DNA from 4 places in the Streptomyces sp. NPDC058773 genome. Region 1 is predicted to be linked to each of the others. Evidence: riboswitches for the same ligand, from Rfam matches in the RefSeq annotation. Region 1 holds a riboswitch; each other region holds the start of a gene.
What was found. A riboswitch is a leader RNA that binds a small molecule or an ion and turns the genes downstream of it on or off. The one in region 1 is predicted to bind cobalamin.

Region 1 (7,466 bases):
CTGGCCCGCCGGCACCGGGTGCTGGACATGTACCTCGTCGACAACATCCTCGACATGGGCTACCTCGGCACCGTCCTGCCGCGCATCATCGACAGCGGCCACGACCTGCGGATGCACATCGAGATCAAGGCGAACATGCGCCGGCCCCAGCTGCGCCTGCTCGCCGAGGCCGGAATGATCTACGTCCAGCCCGGTATCGAAAGCCTCAACAGCCGGGTGCTCGACCTGATGGACAAGGGCGTGAGCGGCTGCCAGAACGTCCGGATGCTCCGCGACGGAGCCGAGACCGGGCTCTCCGTCTCCTGGAACTACCTGCACGGTTTCCCCGGTGAGAGCGCCGCGGACTACGAACCCGTCATCGCCCAGATACCGGCCCTGGAACACCTCGACCCGCCCGTCGACCTGTCCGCCCGCATCGCCATCGAACGCTTCAGTCCGTACTTCAACCGGCCGGAACTCGGCTTCACCGGACTGCGCCCCGAAGAGCACTACCGCTTCACCTACGACCTGCCCGAGTCCGAACTCCTCGACATGGCCTACGTCTTCGAGGCCCCGGAACGCGGTATCGCCAAGCCCACCGTCACCGCGCTCAACGACGTCCTCGGCGACTGGAAGAAGCACCACGTCGACAGCCGGCTCACCCATGCCGACCTCGGCGACCGCATCGTGCTCGTCAGTCGCCGGCGCGCCTTCGACTGGGGCGCCATGGAACTCACCGAGCCCACCGAGATCGCCGCCTTCCGGCTGCTCGACCAGCCACACGCCCCCGCCGCACTGACCCGCAAGCTCGCCGCCCGCCTGCCCGAGCACACCGTCGACGCCGCCGCCGTGCACGCCCTCCTCCAGCACTGGGTGACGCTCGGGCTGGTCTTCACCGACGGCGGTCAGTACGTCCACCTGGCGCCGGCCGCCGTCAACGAGGACCTGCTGCGGCTCGACTTCATGCGCCACACCCACGCCGCGACGGCCCCGCAGGAGCGCCCGGACGGCGACGCCCGCACCCTCGTCGCCCACGTCTGACATCCGACCGGCCCGCCCGCAGGCCGTCCATGCCCCGCAGGAGAACGCCATGACCAGCACCGTTGCCGCTGCCCGGACCCTGACCCTCCACGCCTGGCGGGACTACGACGAGGACGCCTGCGCCCTCCCCGGCATGAGCCTGGGAGCCGTCGAGGTGACCGCCCCGCCGGACGAGCAGGCCACCCGGCTGTGGGAACTCGGGGCCCGCCGGGTCGAGTTCACCGGCGAGATCGATCTGACCGCGGTCGACGACCCCGCTGACGCCGCCCACGCCGTCCGGCGGCTGTGCCTGATCCGCGATCTGACGGCCCGTGCCGTACTGGTGCACTGGCAGCTGCGGCTCCCCCCGGAGCCCGACGACGGCTGGCGCGACCTCAGCCACCTCCAGCCGCCCCGGACCCTCGCCGGCCCCGCCGACCCCGAGGCCGCGCTCGCCCAGTGGCGCAATGAGCACTATCTCTGCAAATGCCTCTGGCGCCAGGGACCCGGCTTCGTCCAGATCCGCGACCGCCGCTGGGGCGAACTGCGCCGTTTCACCGCCGAGGAGCCCGAATACCAGGAGGCGATCACCCGGCTCTCCTACGGAGCGCCGCTCCGCACCGTGCCGAAGGCCATCGCCGCCGACTTCCTGACGGAGCGCCTGGCGGCCCGAACCGGCCCCCTGCTGTGGTGGCTGCCGTACCGGGTGAACCGGTGGATACAGGAGGCGATGGCCATCTGAGGCCCGCGGCGGAGCGGCCGGCCCCGCGGTCCCGGTACGTGCGGAGGGCATCCGGACACCAAGCCGTATGCGCCCACCGCCAAAAAGCCGGGCACGGGCGGCGCGGCCGCCACCGTGAAGATCTCCAGGAGCGGCCCCGGCGGCGCCACGAAGGGCGAGGCCGGTCCGCGATCGACCGCAAGGACAGCTCCGAAGCGGAGACGTACAAGAACGCCTTCAGCTCCGCGGTGGACGAGTGGGAGAGCGACGCCGAACCTTCAAGTCCGTGTGCCCCTGGGGGTGTCCGCCCCGGCCGCGGACACCTCGGCATCGCCCCGCCCGGCCGCACGGTCCTCGCCCGGACCCTCCGGGACCCGCGCCCGCGCCTTCCCCCGCATCCGCGACACCGCGACTCCGGAGAGGCAGAGCAGACCGCCGAGGAGGGTCAGCCGGCCGGGAACCTCGCCGAGCAGCAGCCACGACAGGAAGACCACGATGACCGGCACCGCGTAGGTCGTGGCGCCCATCTTCCCGACCGTCGTACGGGACACCGCATAGGCCCACGTGGTGAACGCCAGGGCGGTCGGGAAGACACCCAGGTACACCATCTGCAGCGTCGCCGGCAGCGGGGCCCGGCTCACCTGCGACACCAGCTCACCGGCGAACGGCAGACAGGCCACCGCTCCGGCGAGCGCGCCGAACGTCGTCACCTGCGTCGGCGTGGCATGCAGCAGCGTCGGCTTCTGCAGCACCACCCCCACCGCGTACGCCAGCGCCGCTAACAGACACAGCAGCACACCGAGAAGCGACGAGGTGCCGCCGCCGGACATCGACAGTCCGACCACCACGGCCCCGGCGAACGACACCGCCATGCCCGCCATCAGCTTGGGCGGGAACCCCTCCTTCAGCAGCCACCCGCCCAGCAGCGCCATCAGGATCGGCCCGACATTGACGACCAGCGAAGCCGTCCCGGCATCCACATGCCGCTCACCCCAGTTGAGCGCGACCATGTAGGCGCCGAACCACAGCACCCCCGACGTGACGATGCCGAGCCGGGCCTCGCGGGGCGGGAGCCCCTCACGCCGGACCAACAGCAGGACACCGAGCACGACGGAGGCCACCACCAGTCTGCCCAGGGCGAGCGCACCGGGCCCGAAGTAGTCGGCGGAGCTGCGGATGGCGATGAACGACGACGCCCACAGCACGACGGTGACGGACGCCGCGGCGAGCGCGCGGCCATCCGGTTTGCTCACGGACCCGGCATCGCCGTCCGCCGCTCCAGTTCCCACCTGCCGGCTCACTCTTGTGCCCTCCCTGGTGCTCTTCGCGCACGCCCGCCGCGCACACGTCAACTGTCAGCCTCCAAGAGCCGGTACCACACTGACAAACGAATAGTGGAGGCTGGTCAGGAGGGGGTGTGCCCGATACGGCCGGGTGGGCGCGCGGCCACTCGCCCACCCGGCCGCCGACGGCATCAGGAGCCCGACAGCTCCGCGCGGACGGTACGCGCAGCGGCCACCAGATGCTCCAGCGAGGCACGCGTCTCGGGCCAGCCGCGGGTCTTCAGGCCGCAGTCCGGATTGACCCACAGACGTGCGGCGGGAATCGCCTCAAGTCCCTTGCGCAGCAAGGCGGCTGCCTCGTCCGCGCTCGGGACGCGCGGCGAGTGGATGTCGTAGACACCGGGCCCGGCCTCGCGCGGATAGCCGTGTGCGGCCAGCTCCCGGGCCACCTGCATACGGGAGCGGGCGGCCTCCAGGCTGATGACATCCGCGTCCAGGTCGTCGATGGCCTGCACGATGTCACCGAACTCGGCGTAGCACATATGCGTATGGATCTGGGTACGGTCCCGCACCCCGCTGGTGGTCAGCCGGAACGCCTCGGTGGCCCAGGCCAGATACGCGCCATGGTCGGCCGCCCGCAGCGGCAGCGTCTCACGCAGCGCGGGCTCATCGACCTGGATGACCGAAGTCCCCGCCGCCTCCAGGTCGTTGACCTCCTCGCGCAGTGCCAGCGCCACCTGGCGGGCGGTGTCCCCGAGCGGCTGGTCGTCGCGCACGAACGACCAGGCGAGCATGGTGACCGGTCCGGTGAGCATGCCCTTGACGGGGCGGGTGGTCCGCGCCTGGGCGTAGGAGGTCCAGCGGACCGTCATCGGCTCGGGCCGGGAGATGTCACCGGCCAGGACCGGCGGGCGGACATAACGGGTGCCGTAGGACTGCACCCAGCCGTGCCGGGTGGCGAGGTAGCCGGTGAGCTGCTCGGCGAAGTACTGCACCATGTCGTTGCGCTCGGGCTCGCCGTGCACCAAAACATCCAGACCGGCCTTCTCCTGGAAGGCGAGCACCTCACGGATCTCGGCCTCGATGCGTTCCTCGTACCCGGCCGTGTCGGTCCGCCCGGCCCGCAGATCGGCGCGCGCGGACCGCAGTTCGCCGGTCTGCGGAAAGGAACCGATGGTCGTCGTCGGCAGCAGCGGCAGCCCGAGGTGGGCCCGCTGGGCGGCCGCGCGGTCGGCGTACGGCTGGGCGCGGCGGCCGTCGGCGTCGGTGACGGCGGCGGCCCGTGCGCGTACGGCCGGGTCGTGGGTGAGCCCGGAGTTCGCCCGGGAGGCCAGATCGGCGCGGTTCGCGGCGAGTTCGGCGGCGATGGTGTCGGTGCCCTGAGCCAGGCCCCGTGCCAGCGTCACCAGCTCGGTGGTCTTCTGCTTGGCGAAGGCCAGCCAGCGGAGGATCTGCGGATCGATGTCACGCTCGACGGCGGCGTCCAGCGGTACGTGCAGCAGCGAGCAGGACGCGGCCACATCGACCCGGCCGGCGAGACCGAGCAGGGTGCCGAGGGTGGCCAGCGACTTCTCCAGATCGTTGATCCAGATGTTGCGGCCGTCGACCACACCCGCCACCAGGCGCTTCCCCGGCAGTCCGCCGACGGCCGCCAGCGCGTCGAGGTTGGCCGCGGCGGCATCGGTGAAGTCCAGCGCCAGCCCGTCCACCGGAGCCTTGGCCAGAACGGGCAGGGCCTCGCCGAGCCGGTCGAAGTACGAGGCGACCAGGAGCTTCGGGCGGTCGGTGAGAGCGGCCAGGTCGCGATAGGCCCGCCCGGCGGCGTTCAGCTCGGCCGGACTGCGGTCCTGGACGAGAGCGGGCTCATCGAGCTGCACCCACTCGGCGCCGGCGGCCCGCAGATCCGCGAGGACCTCGGCGTAGACCGGCAGCAACCGGTCGAGCAGCGTCAGCGGCTCGAAGTCCGCGGCCACGCCCGGAGCGGGCTTCGCCAGCAGCAGATAGGTGACCGGCCCGACCAGAACCGGCCGCGCGTCGAGACCGAGCGCCAGCGCTTCCCTGAGCTCCGCCACCTGCTTCCCGGAATGCGCACCGAAGACGACATCGGGACCCAACTCCGGTACCAAGTAGTGGTAGTTGGTGTTGAACCACTTGGTCATCTCCAGCGGCGCCAGGTCCTGCGTCCCCCGCGCCATCGCGAAATAGCCGTCCAGGGCGTCGGCCGCGACCGCATCCCGGTGCCGGTGCGGCACGGCCCCGACCATGACACTGGTGTCCAGCACATGGTCGTAGTACGAGAAGTCCCCGGTGGGTACCTCCTGGATACCGGCGCCGGCCAACTGCCGCCAGTGCGACCGACGGAGCGCGCGGGCGGTCCCCTCAAGGACATCGGCACTGACCGTGCCCTTCCAGTACCCCTCCACGGCCTTCTTCAGTTCCCGGTTCTGCCCCTGGCGGGGATAGCCGTACACGGTGGCCAGGGCTGCCGCGGCTGCGGGCTTTGCTGTCACGGAACTCTCCTTCGCGAAGTGTTTCCTGCAGGTCCCGGGAACGGAACGAGAAGCGCGAAGGGATGACGACCGGGCGGAACCACGGCGCGCTCACGACGCACGTGTCCACCTGATATGTACGCCGACCCGCCCTCGAGGTCACCGGGATCTCCGTCCACGCATGGGCGCGCACGGGCAACGGGCAGGTCTTCGGACTCGTGAGCACGCCTGCCGGTCTCTTCCGGCGGACACCTACTGACCGTCGCTTCCCAGATCCGCGACCCGGATCCAGTGCGTATGACGGCGGTCGTTCCCACTCACCGCTGCGGGGCAGTCCCGGATTCCCACCGGGTTCCCTCTTACGACGCAACCCGCCTGGCAGACGGGGCGAACCAGTTACCCGGCCAGCGTAGAACGCGACGTGGGTGTCGGGCGGCTTCGGGGGCGTGACGGGGTGTGAGATGGGACACGGGCTTCCGGTCGAGAGCGACGCCCGCAGGTGTCCGGAGAGTAGGACAGGCTCCGGCCCCTTTGGTTCCTAACCTGCAGTCGTGTCACCGACGAGAGGAAGAAGGCCGTGCAGACCGCTGTCACCACCCCCACGGGAAACGTCGGCCGCCATGTTGTCGCCACTCTGCTCCGCGCCGGGGTCCGGCCGCGTGTCCTGCTGCGCGATCCCCCCGTCTGCTGTCGCCCACCTGGTCCGGACGCTGTGTGCAAGCGGTTCATGGGCCGGCCGACCTGACCTGGCGCCAGGTCGGCGCCATCCTGACCGCTGCCACCGGTCGACAGATCACCGTCGAGTAGATCAGCGACGACGCGATGCACACCCAGCTCCAGCAGGCGGGGATGCCCGACAGCCTGGTCGAGGCCGTAGCGGTCGAGGGCCAACGGCACCACCCGTTGCATGAGTTGCAGGAATCGGGGCTCCACCAGGCGCAGCAGAAGGGGAAGGCAGTGGCTGTGTTCCTCGGCCAGGTGGGCGTGGCCGGCGACCGGGGTTCGGCTGGCCCCCCTCACCGAGTTCCGCGGTGAAGGCTGCCGCCTCCTGCGGAGTGCGTCCGGGCGCGTGAGGTTGAGCGCGCAGCCCGCAGAAGGCGTGAAGTTTGGTGGACTGGGCGCATGACGCCCTTACCGCAGCGAGTCATCCGCGCGCTCGACCGGTTCAATGCCGCCCACCCCTGGGACCACAACGCTCACTACCACCGGTGGATCCTGCGGCAACTCCCCAAGCGCTACGACTGCGCCCTGGATGTCGGCTGCGGCAGCGGCGATCTGGCCCGGCGCCTGGCCGTCCGCGCCCATGAGGTCCAGGCGATCGACTCCGACCCGGTGATCGTCTCCCGCGCGCAGCAGCTGACCCCGCCGGTGACCCCGGTGACGTTCACGGTCGCGGACGCCCTGACCGGCATCCCCGCACGCTCCTACGACGTCATCACCTGCGTCGCCACCCTCCATCATCTGCCCTTCACCGAGGCGCTCGGCGTCTTCGGCCGGCACCTGGCGCCTGGGGGAACTCTGGTTGTCCTGGGTCTCTGCCGAGCGCAAACCGCCGCCGACTATCTGCTCGGCGGCGTCGCCGCCCCGCTGAACGCCGTCACGGGCCTGCTCAAGAACAGGGGTCGCCGGGAGCCCTGCCGCCCGGTCTCGATGACGGCCCTGACCCGCCCGGCGGATATGACCTTCGCCGAGATCGCCGATGGGGCCCGAGAAGCCCTGCCCGGTGTGCGGCTGCGCCGTCGGCTGTTCTGGCGGTACACGCTCGTGTGGCGGCGCCCTTTTGCGTCGGGGGCTTGAGGAGCGTGCGTTCCTCGCCCGGGGCCTGAGGAGCGTACGTTCCTCATCTCGGCCGAGGGGGTCAGGAGGTGAGTCTGGCCCTGGTGTCCACCAGTCGCGGTTCGCGGTCCTCAGCCACACAGCTCAAGGCTTCCCGGACCGCGAGGGCGCCGAGGCGTGTGAAGGTCGTCTCGCAGC
Region 2 (7,466 bases), on a different contig from region 1:
CGAGGGACTTCTCCGAGACCAGGGGCGCGGACCTCGTACGGTCGACGGAGCCGGCGCCGTCCGCGTCGGGGCGCAGCGAACACAGCAGTTCGGTGCTGCCCGCGAACTGGCTGCCCGGGGCGGACAGCCGCTCCTCCGCCTGCCGGGCGCGAGCGGGGTCGGGCACACCGGACGACGCGGGGTCCGCGCCGTCGTGGGCGAGGTAGAGACCGAGGGTGTGCAGCAGTCCGGTGCCGGAGAGCACCGGGCTCGGCCGCAGCAGCCGCAGGTCGTGGTGGTCGCGGTCGGTGGCGGTGAGCAGTTGCCGCCAGGAGGCTCCGGCCGGTTCGACGTCGTCCGGGCGCCGGCCCGCCGGGATGCCGACGACCAGGGGGGTGTAGGCGACCGGGGCGCCGTAGTGCAGGGTCGCCGGGGAGTCCTTGGCGGGCATACCGCGGCGGGCCTCGTCGTAGTCGGCGGTGGATTCGGGGATCCAGATGTCGGGCTGCGGTCCGGTCCGGTAGAGGGGGTCGGTGCCCTTGTCGCCCGCTTCGCCCTTCCCGGTGCCGTGGGCCGCGCCCTGCCAGCGGGCGGCGGCCGCGAAGCCCTGGTCGACCTGGTCCCGGGCGGCTGAGTAGACGGTGATCTGGGCACGCCGGCAGCCGTCGGGGAGGTCGCCCTCGCCGTCGAGGGGGCGGGTGTTGGCGTCGGACATCTCGTAGTCGAAGGCCGCCCGGCGCAGCGCGGGTTCGGCCTCGGGGGCGGTGAGCAGCCGCAGTTCGAGGGCGGGCGGGCAGGCCTCGGTGCCGTGCGGGAGGCAGAGCAGGGCGACACCCGCGCCGGCCGGGACGAGAACGGTCGCCAGCACCATCAGGATGCGGAACCAGTGCCGCACCGAGGCGTTGAGCCGGCGGCGCAGGCGGATCCGCAGCGGGGTGGGCGGCCGGACCCCGGGGGTGGCGAAGGACAGGATGACGTCGTCGACGGTGTTCTGCTTGGCCGAGCGGGGCTCCCAGACGTCGCCCATCGGGGTGCGCTCACCGGCCAGTTGCCCCCGCAGCTCCCGGACGAGGTCCTCGAAGGTGACGAACGGCTTGCCGGGGACGCCCTGTTCCAGGGTCTGCCGCAGGGCGCGGGTGAAGAGGGTGCCGCCGGTGGGCTCCTCGCCGCTGAAGATACGGCGGTTGGGCTGCGCGGCCATCAGCAGCGACATCGGGGTGCGGCAGAGGTGGAAGGCCTCCCCGGCGTTGCCGGCGTAACAGCACTCCAGGACGATCACGATCCGGTCGGCCCGTGCGTTGTCCAAGTAGGGCAGCACCATGTCCTGCCAGGAGACGGTCTTGTGGCGCCGTTCCGACGCGCCGACCATGAGCTGGAGGTTGCCGCCGTCCCGGCCCACCCGGCCGTGGCCGCTGAAGTACACCAGCAGCAGTCCGCGGGCCTCCTGGGTGACGGCGTCCAGGGCCTGTTCGACCTCCCACGGCTCCTGGGGGCGGCAGATGACGACCTCGCCCTTGGTGAACAGGTCGGTGCCGGGGGCGAGCAGGACGCGTTCCAGCTCCTGGGGGTTGTCCCGTACGGCGGGCAGCGGCCGCAGGTGCCGGTAGTCGTCGACGCAGATCAGCAGCGCCCGGTTGACCTTGCCCCGTGCGTCGTATTCGGACATCCGGCTCAGTCCCCGGCGGTGCTGCCGCTCCCGTTCGCCGGGCTGCCGGGATCGGGGTGTCCGGGGGCCGGGGCGTCCGGCCCCTGGTCGCCGAGTGCGCGCAGGGCGCCGTCCCCGTCGGCGACCGCCACCGCGGGCCGTTCGCCGGTGTCGCGTTCCTCCTTGCGGCGGCGCAGCCACTCGCGCAGCGCGATTCCCATGCTCTTGGAGATCTCGGCGGCGACCGCGCCGACCACGACCAGGATCAGGTCGTCGACGCCGATGGCCATGTCGCCGGGGCCCTCGTCGCGCTCCACCGCCGGCCGGAGTTCCCAGTCGTGCGGCCGGCCGTTCAGCCAGGGCTCGCGCTCCAGCCACGCCTTGAGGTCCTCGGCGTCCTGGTCAGGATTGTTGGTGCCCGAGATCCTGATACGGATCTCATGACGGTCAGCGCGCTGCGGCATCCCCCGGCCCCCTTCCGGCGGCCCCGTCGCCGCCGTGCACCAGATAGTGACGCGGGATCAGGTCCGCGGGCAACCGTCCGTGACCTCTCTGCCACGCTGTGGCGTGCACCACAGCGCCTGCAGCGGGGCTGCGCTGCAGGTCAAGGGTGAGTTGACGGGCGTTCGCGGGCCGTGGTGGACTGCCGGGGCCATTCGGCGACAGCTGAGGAAGTCCGGTGCGAATCCGGCGCGGTCCCGCCACTGTCACCGGGGAGCGTTCCTCCAGCGGAGGCCACGGTCCAGTACGCGCACGTCATCACGGCGTACGCGGGACGGGAAGGCCGGAGGACACGCCGATCCGGGAGCCAGGAGACTCGTGTCGCCGTCACGTCGAGCCAGGGCGCGGACCCTGAGTGAGGACATACCGTCATGCCCGGCTGCCCGTCGAGATCCCCTCTGCCCGCTGTCGCAGGTCTCCTCCGAGGCCGGGCGGCACGTCACGAACTCGCCCTGGCTGCGGTCTGATCCGGTGCGCGGCGAACACGCGGGATATGCGTGCGGCGCGGCCCTCGGCTTTCTCGGTGACCTGATCGCGGCAGACCCCCGGCGCGGCCATCCGGTGGCCGCGTTCGGCCGGGCCGCGGGCGCCGTCGAACGCCGGCTGTGGCGCGACCACCGTGCCTTCGGGGCGGCGCACACCGTGCTGTGCGCGGGCGGTGCCGCGGCCGGCGCCGCGCTGCTGCGGCGTGCCGTGCGGGGTTCGGCTTCCGCTTCTCCGCTGTCGCTCCGTGGTGGTGCGGGGGTCGCGCTGACCGCGGCGACGGTCTGGGCCGTGCTGGGCGGCACCTCGCTCGGCCGGGAGGCGCGGGCCGTCGGCGGGGCGCTGACGGCGGGTGACCTGGACGTGGCTCGGGAGCGGCTGCCGCATCTGTGCGGGCGCGATCCGCAGGCGCTGGACGGGCCGCAGATGGCCCGTGCGGTGGTGGAGTCGGTCGCCGAGAACACCTCCGACGCGGTGGTCGGCGCCCTGGTATGGGGCGCGTTGGGCGGAGTGCCCGGCTTGGTGGCGTTCCGCGCGGTGAACACCCTGGACGCGATGGTGGGGCACAAGTCGCCGCGCTACCGCCGCTTCGGCTGGGCCGCGGCCCGGCTCGACGACCTCGCCGGCTGGCCCGGCTCCCGGCTGACCGCCGCGCTGACCGTGCTCGCGGGCCCCGACCGGCGCGGTGCGCTGCGGGCCTGGCGGGCGGACGGAGCTGCCCATCCGAGCCCCAACGCGGGCCCGGTGGAGGCGTCGTTCGCGGGTGCGCTGGGCGTACGGCTGGGCGGCACACTGGCGTACGGCGGGCGGGTGGAGCACCGTCCGGTGCTGAACGGCGCGGCACCGCCGGTGGCGGTGGACGACATCGAGCGCGCGGTGCGGCTCTCCCGCCGGGTGAGTGTGCTGGCGCTGGCGACGACGGTGGCGGCGCGACTGGTGGCCGGTGCGGCCACACGGGCACGGGTGCCGGGGTCCCGGCGCGGGAGGAGGAACCGGTGAACGGGCGGGGCAAGGCATCCGGCGGGGCCGTCGGCGGCGGGCTGCTGGTGGCCGGGACGACGTCGGACGCCGGCAAGAGCGTGGTGACGGCGGGCATCTGCCGCTGGCTGGTCCGGCAGGGCGTCCGGGTGGCGCCCTTCAAGGCACAGAACATGTCGCTGAATTCGTTCGTCACCCGTGAGGGCGCGGAGATCGGACGGGCCCAGGCGATGCAGGCGGCCGCGGCGCGGGTGGAGCCGACCGCGCTGATGAACCCCGTGCTGCTCAAGCCGGGCGGCGACCGCAGCAGCCAGGTGGTGCTGCTGGGGAAGCCGGTGGGGGAGCTGAGTGCCCGGGGGTACTTCGGGGAGTCCGGGGGGTCGTCCCCCGGGGAGACGCCGTACGCGGGCGGGCGGGAGCAGTTGCTCGGCACGGTGACCGACTGCCTGGCCGAGCTGCGGCGTACCCATGACGCGGTGATCTGCGAGGGCGCCGGCAGTCCCGCCGAGATCAATCTGCGGCGTACCGACATCGTGAACATGGGCCTCGCACGGGCCGCCCGTATCCCGGCGGTCGTGGTCGGTGACATCGACCGCGGCGGGGTGTTCGCCTCGTTCTTCGGCACCACCGCACTGCTGTCCAAAGAGGACCAGGCCCTGGTCGCCGGGTATCTGGTCAACAAGTTCCGCGGCGATGTGACGCTGCTGGAGCCGGGCCTGGAGATGCTGCGCGGCCTCACGGGGCGGCAGACGCTGGGCGTGCTGCCCTTCGCGCACGGGCTCGGCATCGACGAGGAGGACGGGATGGGGGTCCCCCCTGCTCGAACGAAGTCGAGAGCTTGGGGGAGGGTGTCGCTGCGCGGCGCGGTGCGCGAGAGCGTGGTCGCGCCGCCGCACGGCGCGGATGTACTGCGGGTCGCGGTCTGTGCCGTACCGCTGATGTCGAACTTCACGGACGTGGACGCGCTGGCCGCCGAACCGGGCGTGGTGGTGCGGTTCGTGGACCGCGCCGAGGAGCTGGCCGACGCCGATCTGGTGGTGCTGCCGGGGACCCGGGGCACGGTCCGGGCGCTGGCGTGGCTGCGGGAGCGCGGTCTGGCGGACGCGATCGCCCGGCGGGCCGCCGAGGGGCGCCCGGTGCTGGGCATCTGCGGCGGCTTCCAGATGCTGGGCGAGCGCATCGAGGACGAGGTCGAGTCGAAGGCGGGCGTGGTCGACGGGCTGGGGCTGCTGCCCGTACGGGTGCGGTTCGCGGCGGAGAAGACGCTCGCGCGGCCGGCCGGCGAGGCGCTGGGCGAGCCGGTGGAGGGCTACGAGATCCACCACGGTGTCGCCGAAGTGACCGGCGGGGAGGAAGAGTTCCTGGACGGCTGCCGGGCCGGCTCCGTATGGGGCACGCACTGGCACGGGTCCCTGGAGAGCGACGGCTTCCGCCGGGCCTTCCTGCGGCGGGTCGCGGCGGACGCGGGGCGGGCGTTCGTCCCGGCCCCCGACACCCGTTTCGGCGTGCTGCGCGAGGAACAGCTGGACCGGCTGGGCGATCTGATCGAGGAGCACGCGGATACCGGCGCGCTGCTGCGGCTGATCGAGGAAGGGGTGCCGGAGGGACTGCCGTTCGTGCCTCCGGGGGCGCCATGAGGGGTACGCACAGGACGAATACGGAGCTCGACGGCGACGTGGAGGACGACACAGCATGACGACCGCGCACAACACGACCCCGCAGTACCCCTTCACCGCGGTGGTCGGGATGGCTGATCTGCGGCTCGCGCTGCTGCTGAACGCGGTGAGCCCCGCGGTCGGCGGGGTGCTGGTCCGGGGCGAGAAGGGCACCGCCAAGAGCACCGCCGTCCGGGCGCTGTCGGCGCTGATGCCGGCCGTGGACGTGATCAGCGGCTGCCGCTTCGCCTGCGCCCCGGCCGCGCCGGACCCCGGCTGTCCCGACGGGCCGCACGGGACGGGCGGCGTCGAGGAGCGCCCGACGCGGATGGTCGAACTTCCCGTCGGCGCCTCGGAGGACCGGCTGGTCGGCGCGCTGGACATCGAGCGGGCGCTGTCGGAGGGCGTGAAGGCGTTCGAGCCGGGCCTGCTGGCGGACGCGCACCGCGGCATCCTGTACGTCGACGAGGTCAATCTGCTCCATGACCACCTCGTGGACCTGCTGCTGGACGCGGCCGCCATGGGTGCCTCGTACGTGGAGCGCGAGGGCGTCTCCGTACGGCACGCGGCCCGCTTCCTGCTCGTCGGGACGATGAACCCCGAAGAGGGCGAGCTGCGGCCGCAGTTGCTGGACCGCTTCGGGCTCACGGTCGAGGTGGCTGCCTCCCGCGAGCCCGACGAGCGGGTTTCGGTGGTCCGGCGGCGGCTGGCCTACGACGCCGATCCGGCGGGTTTCGCGGCGGAGTGGGCGGCCGAGGAGGACGCGCTGCGCGCGCGGATCGCCGCGGCCCGGGAGCTGCTGCCGCGGGTGACGCTGGGCGACGCGGCGCTCCGGCAGATCGCGGCGACCTGCGCCGCGTTCGAGGTGGACGGGATGCGCGCGGACATCGTGATGGCGCGTACCGCCACCGCGCTGGCCGCGTGGGCGGGGCGGACGGACGTCCTGGAGGAGGACGTCCGTCAGGCCGCGCTGCTGGCGCTGCCGCACCGCCGGCGCCGCAACCCCTTCGACGCCCCGGGCCTGGACGAGGACAAACTCGACCGGACGCTGGAGGAGTTCGCCCCGGACGAGAGCACGGACGAGAGCACCGGCGAGGGCGCGGACGGCGACGACGACCCGGAACCGGACGGGCCGGACGGCGGGGGCGGTCCGGACGGCGGCGGGCTGCCGCCGCAGGACGGCGGACCGGAGGAGGCCGAACTCCCGCACCAGCAGGATCGGGAGGCCCCACAGCCGCCGCCGGCCCCCGAGCAGCCCGAACGCGCCGGGCAGCCCGAGCCCGAGAGCGCGCCCCAGGGCGCCGCGGCCGGGGAGATGCCGGCGGTCGGCGCCGCCGAGCCGTTCCGCACCCGGCGGCTCGACGTACCGGGCCTGGGCGAGGGCGCGGACGGCCGCCGCTCGCGGGCCCGTACCGCCCACGGCCGGACGACCGGCGCCCGCCGCCCCCACGGCGCGCTCGGCAAGCTGCATCTGTCGGCGACCGTGCAGGCCGCGGCACCGCACCAGCGGGCCCGTGGCCGCAGCGGCCGGGGACTGCTGGTGCGCCGGGACGATCTGCGCGAGGCGGTGCGCGAGGGACGGGAGGGCAATCTGGTCCTGTTCGTCGTGGACGCCTCCGGTTCGATGGCGGCACGGAAGCGGATGAGCGCGGTCAAGGGCGCGGTGCTCTCGCTGCTGCTGGACGCCTACCAGCGGCGCGACAAGATCGGCCTGATCACCTTCCGCGGCAGCGGCGCCGAGCTGGCGCTGCCCCCGACGTCCTCGGTCGAGGCGGGTGCCGCGCGGCTGGAGCAGCTGCCGACGGGCGGCCGTACCCCGCTGTCCGAGGGTCTGCTGCGGGCCCATGAGGTGCTGCGGGTGGAGCGGATGCGGGACGCCTCGCGGCGGCCGCTGCTGGTGGTCGTCACCGACGGCCGGGCGACCGGCGGCCCGGAGCCGGTGGTGCGCGCGGGCCGCGCGGCCCGGCTGCTGGCCGCCGAGGGGACCGCCTCGGTGGTCGTGGACTGTGAGGCGGGTCCGGTGCGGCTGGGCCTCGCGGGCGAGCTGGCCCGCGAGCTGCAGGGCACCGCGGTCACCCTCGACGAACTGCGCGCGGACAGTTTCTCCGCGCTCGTACGGACCGTGCAGGGCAACAGGAAGGCCGCGTAATGCCGCAGGGACAGCCGTCCGTCGTACCGAACGACGGGCTCACCACCCGCCAGCGCCGCAACCGTCCGCTGGTGTT
Region 3 (7,466 bases), on a different contig from region 1:
CCAGGCCAGCGGGCGGAGCGAGGTGCGCGTCGCCCGCCCGGTCCGGCCCTGCTCATCGACCAGACCCGAGGGCCGCGCCAGCAGATCGGGCACCGCGGCCACCGCCGCCCCGTAAACCGCCGTGGCGACCCCGACCGTACGCAACAGTCCGACCTTCATCCGCTCTCCGCCTTCCTCGTCGACGCGCCACACAAGCCTCACGCCACCCCTCTGCCTCCTCCGCCCCCTCAACTCCATTCCGCGGCAGACCCCTTCCCAAACGACATCAGCGGTGTCATCATGACATCATGAGTGTCATCGAGGAGGATCTCCCGGGCACCTCGCGGCGTGCCGAGGCGACCAGCGGGACGAGCACCGAGACGAACGCCGGGAGCGATGCGGCGACGGATACCGGCACCGGGGAAGCAACGACCACCGAAGACCTGCTGTACGACGTCATCCGACGCCTGTGGCCACTGCACCGCACGGTCGTACGCGCGGTGGAACGCGAACTGGCGGACACCGGCCTCACCGCCGGCGAACACGCACTGCTGGACGCCCTGCACACCGAAGGCCCGCGCACCGTCCCGCAGTTGGCACGCACCATGGGTCTCGACCGCCAGCCGGTGCAGCGCCGGGTCAACCACGCCGCGGAACTGGGCCTGGTCGTCACGGCTCCCAACCCCGCCCACCGCCGCTCGTCCCTGATCCGGCTCACCGCCGAGGGCACGGCGGCGATACGCGGCATCCAGCAGTTCGAGGCGACGGAGCTGCGGCAACGACTGGCGGACCTGCCCGCCGACGACGTCCGCACCGCGCTGCACGTCCTCGACCGACTCGGCGAGGAATTCCGGCACCTGGCGAACGACTCGCGCGTTCCACGGGAGGAACCCGACAGTCAGGGCAGTCGCGACAGTCGGGATACTCGTAACGGTCGTCGCACTGAGGACAGCGACGGCACCAACGGCAACCGCAGTAATCGCAATAACGGCAACGGCAAACCTGACGGTCACGGCCGCAGACCCGCCTCGGCCCCTCTCACGCACAAAGGACGGTCAGGAGAATGACGCAGAGAATCACCGCCTGGTCCGAGATCGACAACGGCATCGTGCCGGTCGACGACGGCGAGCTGTTCTACGAGACGGCCGGCTCGGGCCCAGCGGTGGTGCTGCTGCACGGTGGCATGCTCGACCAGCACATGTGGGACGAGCAGTTCACCTGGCTGGTCAACTCCGGCCTGCGCGCGATCCGTTACGACTCCCGCGGCCACGGCCTCTCCTCCACCGTGACCGGGGACTACGCCAACCACGACGACCTGTGCGCCCTGCTGGACGCGCTTGAGGTCCCCGGCGCCGTCCTCGTCGGCCTCTCCCACGGCGCGCGGGTCGCGCTCGACACCGCCCTCGCCCACCCCGACCGGGTGACGGCCCTCGCGCTCGCCTCACCGGGGATCAGCGGCCGGGCCTTCACCGACCCCTTCGTGCTGGCGCACATCAAGGAGCAGGTGGCGGCGATCGGCGCACCGGACGGCGCGGAGCGGTATGTCGAGCACTTCCTGCGGATGTGGGTGGACGGGCCGCACCGGGAGCCGTCCGCCGTGCACCCGGGATTCCGTGAACGGATGCGCGCCTCGGCCGCGGCCAATGTGGAGGTCCATGCGGACGGCATGGGAGCCGGTATGCCCCTCGAAGTCGGCGCCGCCGACCGCCTCGGCGAGATCCGGGTGCCGACGGTGGTGCTCGACGGCGACCTCGACAGCGGAGACATCTCCGCCAACGCCCATGCGATAGCCCTGGCCGTCCCGGGCGCCCGAAGAGTCCGAATCCCGGGTGCGGCCCATATGGTCAACCTGGAGAACACCCCGCTCTTCGATCACGAACTGCACGCCTTCCTCTCATCCCTGGACTACTGACCCATAGCGCGGCGCTCCCCCTCCGGGGGCGAAAACCCCCAGACCGCCCGCGCCTCCGGAGCGGCGGTTAGAGTGGCCGGGCCGTGGTGCTCGGGAAGCCGGTGACGGACTTTGCGGTCCCAGCCCGGAGCGGCCCTCGCCACTGTGATCGGGGAGTTTCCACCCCTTCCGCAGACGCCTGACGCGTCTGCGGCGCCACTGACCGCAGCCCGCGGCCGGGAAGGCGGGGCGGACGCGGGCACCCGTAAGCCAGGAGACCGGCCACGGCATCTCACGAACTGATCCACGAGGTGCTGGAGCGTGACCGCCGGATGGCCCTGTCCACCGATACCCCGAACACCCCTGCCCCCGCCGCGTTCCGCTGGCGCCGGCAGGACACCGTCCGTACCGCGGGCCTGATGGCCGTCATAGCCGGGCTGCATGTCGTCGCCTTCGGCGTGCTCTTCCTGCTCGTGGTCCCGTACCACTACTCCGTCGGAAGCCAGGTCTTCGGCGTCGGCCTCGGCGTCACCGCGTACACCCTCGGTATGCGGCACGCCTTCGACGCCGACCACATCGCCGCGATCGACAACACCACCCGCAAGCTGATGGCCGACGGCAAGCGGCCGGTCTCGGTCGGCTTCTGGTTCGCCCTCGGGCACTCCAGCGTGGTCGTGGTGATGGCGGCCCTGGTGGCCGGCGGCGCCCAGCTCGCCGGCACGCTGCTGAACGACGAGTCCCGTACGCACCAGATCCTGGGCACCGTCGGCACCACCGTCTCCGGCACGTTCCTCTACCTCATCGCCGCCCTCAACCTCCTTGCGCTGGCCGGTATCTGGCGGGTCTTCCGCGGGATGCGCGACGGCCGGTACGACGAGGCCGAGCTGGAACAGCGCCTCGATTCGCGCGGCTTCATGAACCGCTTCCTGGGCCGGTTCACCCGCTCCATCTCCCGCCCCGGCCAGATGTTCCCGCTCGGCTTCCTCTTCGGGCTCGGCTTCGACACCGCGACGGAGGTGACGCTGATGGTGATGGCGGGCAGCGGCGCCGCGGCGGGCCTGCCCTGGTACGCGATCCTGTGCCTGCCGCTGCTGTTCGCCGCCGGAATGAGCCTGTTCGACACCCTCGACGGCACCTTCATGAACTTCGCCTACCAGTGGGCGTTCGCCAACCCGGTGCGCAAGGTCTACTACAACCTCACCATCACCGGCCTGTCGATCGCCGTCGCCTTCTTCATCGGCACGATCGAGCTGGTGACCGTGCTGCACGACAAGCTCGGCCTCAACGACGCGCTGACCGGCTGGATTTCGGGACTCGACCTCGACAACGTCGGCTTCATCATCGTCGGCCTGTTCGTGGTGGTGTGGGCCGCGGCGCTGGCTTACTGGCGACTGGCCGGCGTGGAGAAGCGCTGGGCGGAACGGGCCGACCGAGCGGAGCGGTCCGGGCGAACGGAGCCGGCGGAGCAGTCCGCGCCGGGTTCCTGAGGGGCCCTCCGGCCGGCCCGGCAGGTGGCCGAGCCGGCTCGCAGCCTCGGTGACCGACGGCGCGGCACCCTCACGTGGCCGAGCCGGCCGCCGCCCCCGTCTCCCGGTCCGGCCCCCAGCGCTCCAGCGCCGCCGCCAGATCGAGGGGCAGCAGCCGGTCCGGCAGGTCCGGGCCCGGCCAGTCCTCCCGCGGCACCCGCCACATCACCTCGAACTCGTTGCCGTCCGGGTCCTTGGCGTACAGCGACTTGGCCACGAGATGATCACTGGCCCCCACCAGGGCGCCCCGCTCGATCAGCCGGGTACGGGCCGCGACGAGTTCGCCGAGTGTGCCGACCTCCCAGGCCAGGTGGTACAGCCCGACCCGCCCGGCGCCCGGCCCCGGCGCGTCCGGCGCCACCGCGAACAGCCCCAGGTCATGATCGTTGAGCGAGCCGGGAGCACTGAGGAACGCGGCCCGTCCCGGAATCTCGACATCCACCGTCAGCCCGAGGGCCTCGGTGTAGAACGCCACCGACCGCGCCACATCGCGGACATTGAGCACCGCGTGGTTCAGACGTCGTACTGACATGGGACCTGCTCTCCGATCTCCCGGCCACGACACCGCCACGGCGCCGCCGCCTCCCCTTTATCTGCTGTATCCCGCACACCCCGCCCCCGCCCAGGGCCGGTCGGCCGGTATCCGGTCGGCGGAGGTCCCGTCCGTCGCACACATCCGGTACGCGCGGAGCGAGGCGGTCACCTCCGGGGGCTCGCCCCGGGGGTCACTTCCGTACCAGCAGCACCGCGCCGGCCAGCACCACACCCAGCAACAGCGCGACCACCCCACGGACCGCCCGGTGGCTGCGCAGACCGGGCAGCAGACGGTCGAGGGCGTAACGACCGGGCCCGGTCAGCGCCACGGCCGCCGCACCGACGGTCAGCAGCAGCTCGTACTCCACCCCCTTGGGCGCGAAGAAGCCTCCGCCCCACTTCACGGCGAGGGCATTGATCATCGTGCCGACGACCGCCGCACCGGCCAGCGGTGTGAGCAGCCCGACCGCCAGCCCGAGCCCGCCGAACAGCTCGCTCAGCCCGGCGACGACGGCCATCGTCCGGCCCGCCGGATAGCCGCTCATGGTGAAGAACTGCCCGGTCCCGTCCAGGCCCGGACCACCGAACCAGCCGAACAGCTTCTGGGCGCCGTGGGCCGCCATGGTCAGCCCGAGCACGAGGCGCAGCAGAAGGAGCCCGCTGTCGTAGCCGTGCTGGGAAGGAGTGTGGCGTGTGGGGATGTCGAGGCGGGAGGACGCGAGGGTGCCGAGGGGGGACGTCATCAGGAGCCGCTCTTTCGCAGGTCGGGTCTGGTGCGTGTCGAGTACCGGCCCCGCGAGGCCGAACATTTACTTGAAACTTCAAGACACTGCTTTCGACGATACACAGCACCCCGGCGAGGAACAACATCACGTACGGCGCGCCACCTCGCACCCACCGGACCGGGCCATGACAGGACCACCAACTCCCGTCGCCGCCATCCGAGTTCACCGCCCCCCTCATCCAGCAACCCGGCGAAACGCAGGCGCGGCGTCAACCACCCGCGGCCCGGGTCCCTCCTCAGGCCCCGGACCGGATACGCCAGAGCGGGGCCTCGTACTGCTCCGGACGGGTTCCGATCAGCAGCTCCCTGAGGTCCTGGCGTCGACTGCCGCCGAAACCGAAGGCTTCGGCGAGGCGTCGGAATGTCGTATGGGTGATGCCGCGGTTCCGGGCATCCGCCTCGAATGCGTCGAGCCGCGGAAGGACGAATTCCGCGGTGAGCTCCCGAACGGGCGGACGGCCGGACCGACTTCCCCTCTTCCGCTCGTCGTCGATTTCCGAGAAACCACAGATCTCCCGGCTGAACTGCTCGACCTGATGCAGGTTCTCGGTCGCGAGGACGGCACCGGCGAGCCGGTTGCAGTCGAGGGCCTCCTCCAGGTCCGCCTCGTACACGACGGGCCCCTCGTCGGTGAGCGGGACACGTATGCCGGCGTCTCCCGCTTCACACAGGCCGCGGGCGCCTCGCGCGGTGGCGGCGAGCATGGCCGTGGCCTCGGAGGGGTGCCATTCCAGTACCGGGCTGACGGGTGCGACATGCTCGGCCGTGAAGGTCAGGACACCCGGGCCCAGCCGTTCGTGCAGGGCATCGGCAGGCAGCTCGCCGTCCAGGCCGGGCCCGGCGATCAGGAGCCGTACGGGGAAGTTGAGTTCGCAGCACGCCGCAAGGGTGAGCGCGTCGGCGATCGGGCTACGGAGCGTGGGTTCGTCCCCGTGCGCCAGGATGTCGCCGCCCACGTCCAGGAGGTCGACGGACTCCGGCTCCACGAACCGGATGAGCTCTTCCAGTTGGCGCACCATGCCCTCCGCGCCGTGGTGCGGATCGATGAGCGCGAAGGTCTGCGGGAGTGCGGCGGCCAGCCGGGGAAGCGTCGATCCCGCGGGAGCGATCGGCGCCGCGTCGGCGGGGACCGTACGGACGCTGCGGGTGAGGGCCCGGAGACCGGCGAAATTGGCCGGCCCTCTCGGCCCGGGCACGGGGTCGACCACCAGCCGGTCCCACGCGTAGGTGAGCACCACCGCCGGATTCTCCTCACCATGGAGCGCGGCATCCAGCATCGCGGCGGCAACAGCGTCGCCGCCGCCCCCGGCCGCCACGATCACGCGCGTCACATATGCCAGCGTACGAGTGCATCGGCGACCGACGCATCGGCGTCGAACCGCCGGGCATGCGGACGCGGCCCGCCGGCCTGCCCCGTCCGCCGCCCACGGCCCGGCGTCCGCCATCAGACGTCCCGTCGCGGGCACCGGACGTTCCGCCGGCCGGCCACAGAAATGATCAAGGCCCAGGAATCCGAATTCACCTCGGATGACCTGGGCCTTTGTCATTTCGCGCAAGGAGTGGGCACAACAGGATTCGAACCTGTGACATCTGCTTTGTAAGAGCAGCGCTCTACCGCTGAGCTATGCGCCCTTGCCGAGCCGACAGACTACCTTGCCTCCGGGGCTGAACTGCAAACGAGTACGCGAAGTGCGAACTCAGCGGCCGGTGTGTTCGTTTCCGGTGAGTGGGAGAATGACATTCGGTCCTGGGGCTATCCGATCGGGAGAGGGAAGTGACGGCGACAGACACTCAGCCGCATGAGCAGCGAGAACGCCGTCGCGCCCGTAGGGGCCCGGTCCGGGATGTGCTGGCGCTCGTGTTGCTGCCGTTGCCGCTGGTGGCGGCGCTGGCGCCGTTGTCGTTCGCGAGCGGGGGGACCCGTCGGTGGTTCGGGCGGGGGGAAGGCCAGCGGGCCGAGGCGCAGGCCGCAAAGGACGCCGCGGCGGCGGCGTTCTACGAGCTGGACACCGCGCACCGGGATCTGCGGATCTCGATAGAGACGATCACCGCCGTCGACACCTCACCGGCCGCGCGGAAGGCGGCGGAGGAGTACGAGGGCTTCGGCCGGCGGATCGACGAGGTGAGTCATGGCTACATCACCGCGGTCGACTCCCACGATCTGGACCGTGACGACCTCGACGGCACCGCGATGGCGCGGGCGCGGGCGGATCTGACGCGTGCGAAGCAGGAGCTGGACCGCGTCAAGGGCGAGCTGGACCGGTTCGCGCAGGGGCTGGACCCGTTGCTGCAGTCCGCCGAGACGCAGCTGGCGCGGCTGGCCCCGGCCGTGGAGCGGGCGCGGCAGGCGCTGCTGGCGGCGAGCAATGCGCTGGACGCGGTCCGTGCGGAGGGCCTGCGGGCCGATGATCTCGCGGCCCGGCTGGCGGCGCTCGGGCCGGAGCTGACCAAGCTGAATCAGGGCGCCGGGCAGCACGGCGTACCGGAGACGATCCGGCGCGCCGACGAGGTGCTGCGCCAGGCCGAGGGCGTACGGGCCGAGGCCGAGCGGCTGCCGGGGAAGGCCGCGGAGATCGACAAGCGGCTGGTGTCGCTGCGGACCCGGGCGCAGGCGATCACGACGCGGGCGGGCAAGGTCGATCCGGTCCTCAGTGAGCTGCGGCGGCGCTACAGCGCGGCGTGCTGGCAGGATCTTCAGCACGTACCCGAGCAGGCCGCGCAGTCCGTCCGGCAGGCCGAGGTCAAGCTGCGA
Region 4 (7,466 bases), on a different contig from region 1:
CCCGCCCCGGAAGCGGACGTTAACTCCGCCGCCGCTGCGGGTAGTTGGCCCGCAAGGGGCCCACCGGCCCCCTACGGGACACCGCCCCACACCCCCTACGGGCCCCGCCCCGGGGCTTTCGCCCCGCACCCCGGGCCCGCCCCTCACTCCTCCGGAGGGAAGACCGCCTCGCCGCTGTCGGCCACGGTGAGGGTGATCGCCTCCACGGGGCACCCCTCGGCCGCCGCCAGCACGTTCTCGGCGGCGTCCGTCTCCGGTGCCACCGGGTGCGACTGCCGGGCCGAGTCCAGCCGGAAGCCGTCCGGGGCCGCGGCCGCGCACATCCCCGACCCGATGCAGACGTTCCGGTCCACCACCACCTCCCAGCGGTCCCCCATCAGGCACCCGCCGGCAGATGGATCATCTTGTGCTCCAGGTATTCGCCGAAGCCCTCGGGCCCGAATTCCCGCCCGATACCGGAGTTCTTGTAGCCGCCGAACGGACCGAGCATGTCGATGCTGAAGGTGTTCACCGAGTACGTACCGGTGCGCACCTGCCGGGCGATCTCGATGCCGTGGTCGACATCGGCCGTCCACACCGAGCCGGAGAGCCCGTAGTCGGAGTCGTTGGCGATCCGCACCGCCTCCGCCTCGTCGTCGTACGGCAGCAGGCAGATGACCGGGCCGAAGATCTCCTCGCGGGCGATCCGCATGCCGTTGGACACCTCGCCGAAGAGCGTCGGCTCGACGTACCAGCCGGTGGTCTGCCCCTTCGGGCGGCCGCCGCCGGTCAGCACCTTGGCGCCCTCCCGCTGACCGAGCGCGATGTAGTCGAGTGAGCGCTGCTGCTGGCGACGGGCGACCAGCGGGCCGACCTCGGTGGCCGGATCGAGCGGGTCGCCGACGGTGAGCGCCGAGGCCGCCGCGGTGAACCGTTCGGCGATCTCGTCATAGTGGCCGCGCGGGGCGAGAATCCGCGTCTGGGCCACACAGGCCTGGCCGTTGATCATCCAGGCGAACGGCACGATCCCGGCCACCGCCGCGTCCAGATCCGCGTCCGGCAGGATCACCGCGGCCGACTTGCCGCCGAGCTCCAGCGTGACCCGGCTGAGGTTGCGGGCCGCGACCTCCATGACCCGCTTGCCGGCCGCCACAGAGCCGGTGAACGACACCTTGTCCACGCCCGGGTGCCCGACCAGGTATTCGCTCACCTCGCGGTCCGCGGGCAGGATCGACAGCACGCCGTCCGGCAGCCCGGCCTCGGTGGCGATCTCCGCGAGGAGGTACGCATCGAGCGGCGTCTCCGGCGACACCTTCAGCACCACCGAGCAGCCGGCCAGCAGCGCCGGCGCGAGCTTGGCGGCGGCGGTGAACTGCGGGACGTTCCACGGCACCACGGCCGCGACCACACCGGCCGGCTCCCGGCGCACCAGCAGCTGCCCGAGCACCCCGCTGCGGCGCTCCTCGAACGGGAAGTCACGGGCCACCGTGAGCGCCGCGTCCCACACCAGCATCGCGGCCAGCGACTGCACCATGACGCCGGAGGTGAACGGGGTGCCGTTCTCCGCGCTGATGACCTTGGCGATCTCCTCACTGCGGGCCGCGAAGGCGTCCTTGATGCGGGCCACCACCGCGATCCGGTCCGCCAGCGGGGCGTTCGCCCACACCCCGGACGCGAAGGACGTACGGGCCGCGGTCACCGCACGGTCGACATCGGCCCGCGAGGCGTGCGGTACCCGGCCGATGACCTCTTCGGTGTGCGGCGAGACGACCTCGATCGTGTCCCGGCCGGCCGGGTCGGCCCACTCACCGCCTATGTAGAGCTTTCCGTGCTCGACGAGGTCGCTCATCGCTGCCGCCTCCTGCGGGTTGGCCGCCTGTCCGGCGATCCCTGCCGGTTCCGGTGGTTGCTGACGTGCGTGGGACGTTGCCGACGTACGGGGGACGCGTGTGCCGGCAGACCATCGGGTGCTGATGCGGCGGGGTGGGTCCCCCGCACCGCATCAGGAACTGATACCAGTTCTAGTTGGAGGAGTCCACGGCGCCGACCGAATCCCGACTCCACCGCGCGGGCAGGGCACTTCAGGACACTTTGAAACCAGTTCTAGTTATAGTGAGGCCGGGTACCGGGTGTATGGCACACCGAAAGGGGACCGGGATGACCACACAGGTGACCGACCACAAGGGCGGGGTGTGGAGCATCGCCGTCCCCATCCCGGACAACCCGCTCGGTCACACCCTCGTCCACCTCCTGGAGACCGACCGGGGGCCGGTGCTCATCGACACCGGCTGGGACGACCCGGACTCCTGGGACACCCTCGTCGCCGGCGTCACCGCCTGCGGATTCGCCCTCACCGACCTCCACGGCGTCCTGATCACCCACCACCATCCGGACCACCACGGCCTGTCCGCCAAGGTCCGGGAGGCCTCCGGCGCCTGGATCGCGATGCATGCCGCCGACACCGCGGTGGTCCGCCGCACCCGCGCCGCCGAACCGGGCCAGTGGCTCGACTACCTGCTCGCCAAGCTCACGGCGGCGGGCGCACCGGACGAGCATCTGGCACCCCTGCGGACCGCACGCGCCACCGGGGGCGGCCGGAAGCTGCCCGGCCGGCGGGCCGCGCTGCCGGACCGCGGGATCGACCCCGGTGAACTCCTCGGCCTGCCGGGGCGCCGGGTGCGCGCCATCTGGACGCCCGGCCACACCCCCGGGCATGTGTGCCTCCACCTGGAGGAGGAGCATCCCTCGGCGCGCACCCCCGGCTTCGGCCGGCTGTTCTCCGGCGATCATCTGCTGCCCGGCATCACCCCGCACATCGGCCTGTACGAGGCTCCGGACGGTGACGATGGGCCGCCCGGCCCGCACGGCATGGGGAGCCCGGGCGAGGACGCCGATCCGCTCGGTGACTACCTCGACTCCCTCGAACGCGTCGGCCGGCTCGCGCCCGCCGAGGTGCTGCCCGCGCACCAGCACGCCTTCACCGACGCCGGCGGGCGGGTGCGGGCGCTGCTCGCCCACCACGAGGAGCGGCTGGCCCGGCTGCGGGACCTGCTCCGGGAACCGCGGACCGTATGGGAGCTGGCCGTGGCCATGGAGTGGAACCGGCCCTGGGAGCAGATTCCTTACGGCTCCCGCAACATCGCCGTATCGGAGGCGGAGGCCCATCTGCGGCGGCTGGTGAAGCTGGGGCGGGCGGAGTGGGTGCCGGGGTCCGATCCGGTGCGGTATCGCGCGGTGTGAGGGCGGGGGCTATCCGGCGGGCGGGCCGGTTCGGTGGTGGGCGGTTCCGGTGCGGCGGGCGGGGGCGGTTCGGTGGGAGGGGCGGTTCGGTGGGAGGGGCGGTTCGGTGGGAGGGGCGGTTCGGTGGGAGGGGCGGTTCGGTGGGAGGGGCGGTTCGCACGCCCGGTTCGTATCCGCCCGGCTCGCGGCTGATTCCGCCGGCTCGTACGTGCGAGCGAGCGCCCTACGGGTGCCGGTTAAGGTGTGCGGGACAATTTCATCCGTACCCGATCGGGGAAAGCCGGTGGAAATCCGGCGCTGACCCGCAACCGTGAGAACGGACCCTCCGCAGGCGCCGGCCGGCCCGGCGGGGGCGGCCGTACGAGCCGGAGCACCCGAAGGGGCACAACCAAGGCTCCCGCCACCGGAAACGTCCGCCACAGGGACGGCCGGTGCGCGGCACCGTCGAGGTATACGGAGCTGAGCCCGGTGCCACCGCGTCCATGATCCCTGGGATCGGCGCGCGGGTGGCCGGCCGAGCGCGGCTGCGTACATCGCCGCGACCCGACCCGAGAGGCACCGACCCGATGGCCCCCATGGCTTCCATGGCTCACCAGGCCCCCCTGACGCACCCCGTCGCCTTCCTGGCGCGCCGCGCCGCCACGGCGCTGGCCGCCGCGGTGGTGCTGGGCGCGGCCGCTGCCCCCGCCGCGTACGCCGCCGAGTCCCCGTCCGCGTCCGCGAAGAAGCTGCCGGACGGCCTCTACGGCACCACGGACCCGAAGTACGACGGGGTCTGGCGGCAGTCGCTCGCGCTGCTGGCGCAGGACTCGGTGGGGCTGCGGCCCGCGGCGTCCGCCGTGCGCTGGCTGGCCGGGCAGCAGTGCGCCGACGGCGCGTTCACCGCCTTCCGCGCCGACCCCGGCAAGGCCTGTGACGCCAAGACCATGCGGGACACCAATCAGACGGCCGCCGCGGTGCAGGCGCTGGCCGCGCTCGGCGGGCACGGCGAGGCCGTGAAGAAGGCCGTGGACTGGCTGAAGTCGGTGCAGAACGACGACGGCGGCTGGAGCTCGATGCCCGGTTCGGCGAGCGACGCCAACTCCACGTCCGTGGTCATCGGCGCGCTCGCGGCGGCGGGTGAGAAGCCGCAGTCGGTGACGTCGAAGAAGGGCGGCAAGACCCCCTACGACGGGCTGCTCACCTTCCAGCTGGGCTGCGACGAGAAGGAGGGCGAGCGCGGCGCGTTCACCTTCCAGCTCAAGGGCGCCGCCCCGAACGCCGACGCCACCGCGGCCGCCGCCACCGGAGCGCTCGGCAAGGGCTTTGTCGTCGCGCCCGCCGGCCCGCGGGCCAACACCCCGGTCAAGGCGCTGAACTGCAAGGACGGCGGGGACAAGCAGGCAGAGAAGGTCGATGAGGCGGGCAAGGGCGATCCGGGGCAGGCCGCGGAGGGCGGTGCCGCCTACCTCGTCGCGCAGCTCGACAAGAATGGGCAGCATCTGCTGTCCGCGATGCCGGGCGCCGAGAAGCAGCCCGATGTCGGCAACACCGCCGACGCCGTGGTGGCGCTGGCGGCCGGCGGGCACGGTGCCGCCGCCGCGAAGCCGCTGAAGTGGCTGGAGAAGAACGCGGCGGACTGGGCGAAGCAGAGCGGCCCCGCCGCGTACGCGCAGCTGGTGCTGGCCGCGCACGCCACCGGCACCGACCCGCGCTCCTTCGGCGGCACCGACCTGGTGGCCGCGCTCAACGCCACCGGCCCCAAGCCGGGCGCCGCACCCGCGAAGGACTCCGGGGACGACGCTTCGGACGGCGGCGGGATGGGCATGTGGTGGGTCATCGGTGTCGGTCTCGCCCTCGGCGCCGGCATCGGGTTCCTGCTGAGCGGCCGTAAGAAGAGCCGGCTCTGATGCGGCGCACCAGGATCGCCGCGGCCGTGCTGCTGGCCGGTACGGTCACCGGCCTGGCCGCCGGGCCCGCGCAGGCGCAGGAGTACCGCTACTGGTCGTTCTGGGACGGCAAGGGCAGTTCCTGGACGTATGCCACCGAAGGGCCGGCCACGCTGCGGCCGGCCGACGGAGCGGTCCAGGGCTTCCGCTTCACCGTCGGCGCCGACTCCGCCGCGGCCGGAAAGCCGCGCGCGGCCGCCGACTTCGACGCGATCTGCCGGAACACCCCGGCCGAGGACGGCCGCAAGCGGATCGGCATCGTCCTGGACTTCGGCACCACGGCGGACGCGCCCGGCGGCGAACGGCCGCCGAAGGCCAGGACGGAGTGTGCGCGGGTGCCGGAGGACGCCTCGGCGGGCGAGGCGCTGGCCGCGGTCGCCCGGCGGCTGCGCTATGACGCCAACGCCCTGCTGTGCGCCATCGCCGGCTACCCGAAGGCGGGATGCGCGGAGGCCGTGAGCGGATCGCGGGACGGGGCGAAGAGGTCCGGGACTTCGGCTGCGTCCTCCGCGGGGGCGGCGGGGGACCGTGACGGTGCGAAGGACGGGGGCGGCGGGAGCGGTGACGGCGGGCCGTCCGCCGGGCTGCTCGGTGGGGTCGCGGCCGTCGTCGTGCTGGGTGCGGCAGCGGTGTGGCAGGCACGCCGCCGACGCGGATGAGCGCCCCGCAGGCGACCCGTACCACCGCGCTGCACGCCGGCGCCTGGTGGGTGTGGGCGCTGGGCCTGGCCACCGCGGCCTCCCGCACCACCGACCCGCTGTTGCTGGGGCTGCTGGTGGGGGTGGCCGGTTATGTGGTCGCGGCCCGTCGCACGGATGCGCCGTGGGCCCGCTCGTACGGCGCGTTCGTCAAGCTCGGGCTGGTCGTGATCGCCGTCCGGCTGGTCTTCGCCTTCTTCCTCGGCTCGCCGGTCCCCGGTACGCACACCCTCGTCACCCTGCCCGAAGTGCCGCTGCCGGACTGGGCGAAGGGCGTCCGGATCGGCGGCCGGGTCACCGCGGAGGGCATGGTCTTCGCCCTGTACGACGGGCTGAAACTGGCCACCCTCCTCATCTGTGTCGGCGCCGCCAACGCGCTGGCCAATCCCGCCCGGCTGCTGAAGTCCCTGCCCGGCGCGCTGTACGAAGCGGGCGTCGCGGTCGTCGTCGCGATGACCTTCGCACCGAATCTGGTCGCCGACGTCCAGCGGCTGCGCGCCGCCCGCCGGCTGCGCGGGCGTCCCGACCGCGGGGTCAAGGCGCTCCTCCAGGTCGGACTGCCCGTGCTGGAGGGCGCGTTGGAGCGGTCGGTGGCGCTGGCCGCCGCCATGGACGCACGGGGCTACGGCCGCAGCGCCCAGGTTCCGCCCTCCGTCCGCCACACCACGTCCGTGCTCACCCTCGGCGGGCTGCTCGGCGTCTGCGCCGGGACCTATGGGCTGTTGGGCGACACCGGCGGCGGTTACGGGCTGCCGCTGCTGGTCGCCGGGCTGGCGGCGGCGCTCGCCGGGCTGTGGCTCGGTGGCCGCCGGTCGGTGCGCAGCCGTTACCGGCCCGAGCGGTGGGGCGCTCGCGCCTGGCTGGTCGCGGGCTCCGGTATGGCCGTCGCCGCCCTGATGGTCTGGGCGAGCGACTATGCGCCGGCCGCGCTGCATCCGCCCGCCGTCCCGCTCACCGCCCCCGTCCTCCCTCTCTGGCCGGCCGTTTCCGTCCTGGTGGGGCTGCTGCCCGCGTTCGTCGCCCCGCTCCCGTCGAGCGCGGACCGTACCGGGTCCCGTGCCGCCGCCCCTGAGCGTCGCCGCCGTGCCTCTGCTGTCGACCCGCATATGAAGGAGCCCACCCAGTGATCCGGTTCGAGCAGGTCTCGGTCACCTACGGCGATGCCGCGGCGCCCGCCGTCCAGGACGTCGACCTGACCGTCCCCGAGGGCGAACTGTGTCTTCTGGTCGGCCCCTCCGGCGTCGGCAAGTCCACCGTCCTGAACGCCGTCTGCGGCCTCGTCCCGCACTTCACCGGCGGCACGCTGCGCGGCCGGGTCACCGTCGACGGCTTGGACACCCGCACCCACAAGCCGCGCGAACTGGCCGATGTCGTCGGCACCGTGGGCCAGGACCCACTGGCGCACTTCGTCACCGACACCGTCGAGGACGAACTCGCCTACGGCATGGAATCGCTCGGCCTCGCCCCCGAGGTGATGCGCCGCCGGGTCGAGGAGACCCTCGATCTGCTGGGCCTGGCCGAGCTGCGCGACCGTGCGATCGGCACGCTCTCGGGCGGCCAGATGCAGCGGGTCGCGATCGGGTCCGTCCTGACCACCCACCCCAAGGTCCTGGTCCTCGAC

Region 2: another riboswitch for cobalamin. It lies ahead of ACFW5B_RS29435 (cobalamin biosynthesis protein); the one in region 1 lies ahead of metE (5-methyltetrahydropteroyltriglutamate--homocysteine S-methyltransferase).
Region 3: another riboswitch for cobalamin. It lies ahead of ACFW5B_RS28670 (HoxN/HupN/NixA family nickel/cobalt transporter); the one in region 1 lies ahead of metE (5-methyltetrahydropteroyltriglutamate--homocysteine S-methyltransferase).
Region 4: another riboswitch for cobalamin. It lies ahead of ACFW5B_RS29875 (prenyltransferase/squalene oxidase repeat-containing protein); the one in region 1 lies ahead of metE (5-methyltetrahydropteroyltriglutamate--homocysteine S-methyltransferase).

Annotation. Positions count from the first base shown of each region.
Region 1 covers NZ_JBHYPE010000011.1:95,825-103,290, forward strand. The annotation lists gene ACFW5B_RS12715 (RiPP maturation radical SAM C-methyltransferase) at 1-1,020, shown strand, start outside; gene ACFW5B_RS12720 (DUF5825 family protein) at 1,070-1,741, shown strand; gene ACFW5B_RS12725 (DMT family transporter) at 1,999-2,973, opposite strand; gene metE (5-methyltetrahydropteroyltriglutamate--homocysteine S-methyltransferase) at 3,195-5,513, opposite strand; cobalamin riboswitch at 5,676-5,904, opposite strand; gene ACFW5B_RS12735 (class I SAM-dependent methyltransferase) at 6,615-7,289, shown strand; gene ACFW5B_RS12740 (hypothetical protein) at 7,351-7,466, opposite strand, start outside.
Region 2 covers NZ_JBHYPE010000047.1:33,453-40,918, forward strand. The annotation lists gene ACFW5B_RS29425 (caspase family protein) at 1-1,645, opposite strand, end outside; gene ACFW5B_RS29430 (hypothetical protein) at 1,651-2,088, opposite strand; cobalamin riboswitch at 2,292-2,443, shown strand; gene ACFW5B_RS29435 (cobalamin biosynthesis protein) at 2,597-3,607, shown strand; gene ACFW5B_RS29440 (cobyric acid synthase) at 3,604-5,223, shown strand; gene ACFW5B_RS29445 (putative cobaltochelatase) at 5,279-7,390, shown strand; gene cobO (cob(I)yrinic acid a,c-diamide adenosyltransferase) at 7,390-7,466, shown strand, end outside.
Region 3 covers NZ_JBHYPE010000044.1:22,360-29,825, forward strand. The annotation lists gene ACFW5B_RS28655 (hypothetical protein) at 1-159, opposite strand, end outside; gene ACFW5B_RS28660 (MarR family winged helix-turn-helix transcriptional regulator) at 288-1,046, shown strand; gene ACFW5B_RS28665 (alpha/beta fold hydrolase) at 1,043-1,891, shown strand; cobalamin riboswitch at 1,959-2,172, shown strand; gene ACFW5B_RS28670 (HoxN/HupN/NixA family nickel/cobalt transporter) at 2,203-3,357, shown strand; gene ACFW5B_RS28675 (VOC family protein) at 3,428-3,928, opposite strand; gene ACFW5B_RS28680 (DoxX family protein) at 4,122-4,673, opposite strand; gene ACFW5B_RS28685 (DUF1152 domain-containing protein) at 4,951-6,045, opposite strand; tRNA gene ACFW5B_RS28690 (tRNA-Val) at 6,275-6,346, opposite strand; gene ACFW5B_RS28695 (hypothetical protein) at 6,489-7,466, shown strand, end outside.
Region 4 covers NZ_JBHYPE010000049.1:34,053-41,518, forward strand. The annotation lists gene ACFW5B_RS29860 (ferredoxin) at 144-377, opposite strand; gene ACFW5B_RS29865 (aldehyde dehydrogenase) at 377-1,828, opposite strand; gene ACFW5B_RS29870 (MBL fold metallo-hydrolase) at 2,137-3,219, shown strand; cobalamin riboswitch at 3,456-3,616, shown strand; gene ACFW5B_RS29875 (prenyltransferase/squalene oxidase repeat-containing protein) at 3,786-5,108, shown strand; gene ACFW5B_RS29880 (SCO2322 family protein) at 5,108-5,806, shown strand; gene ACFW5B_RS29885 (CbiQ family ECF transporter T component) at 5,803-6,972, shown strand; gene ACFW5B_RS29890 (ABC transporter ATP-binding protein) at 6,969-7,466, shown strand, end outside.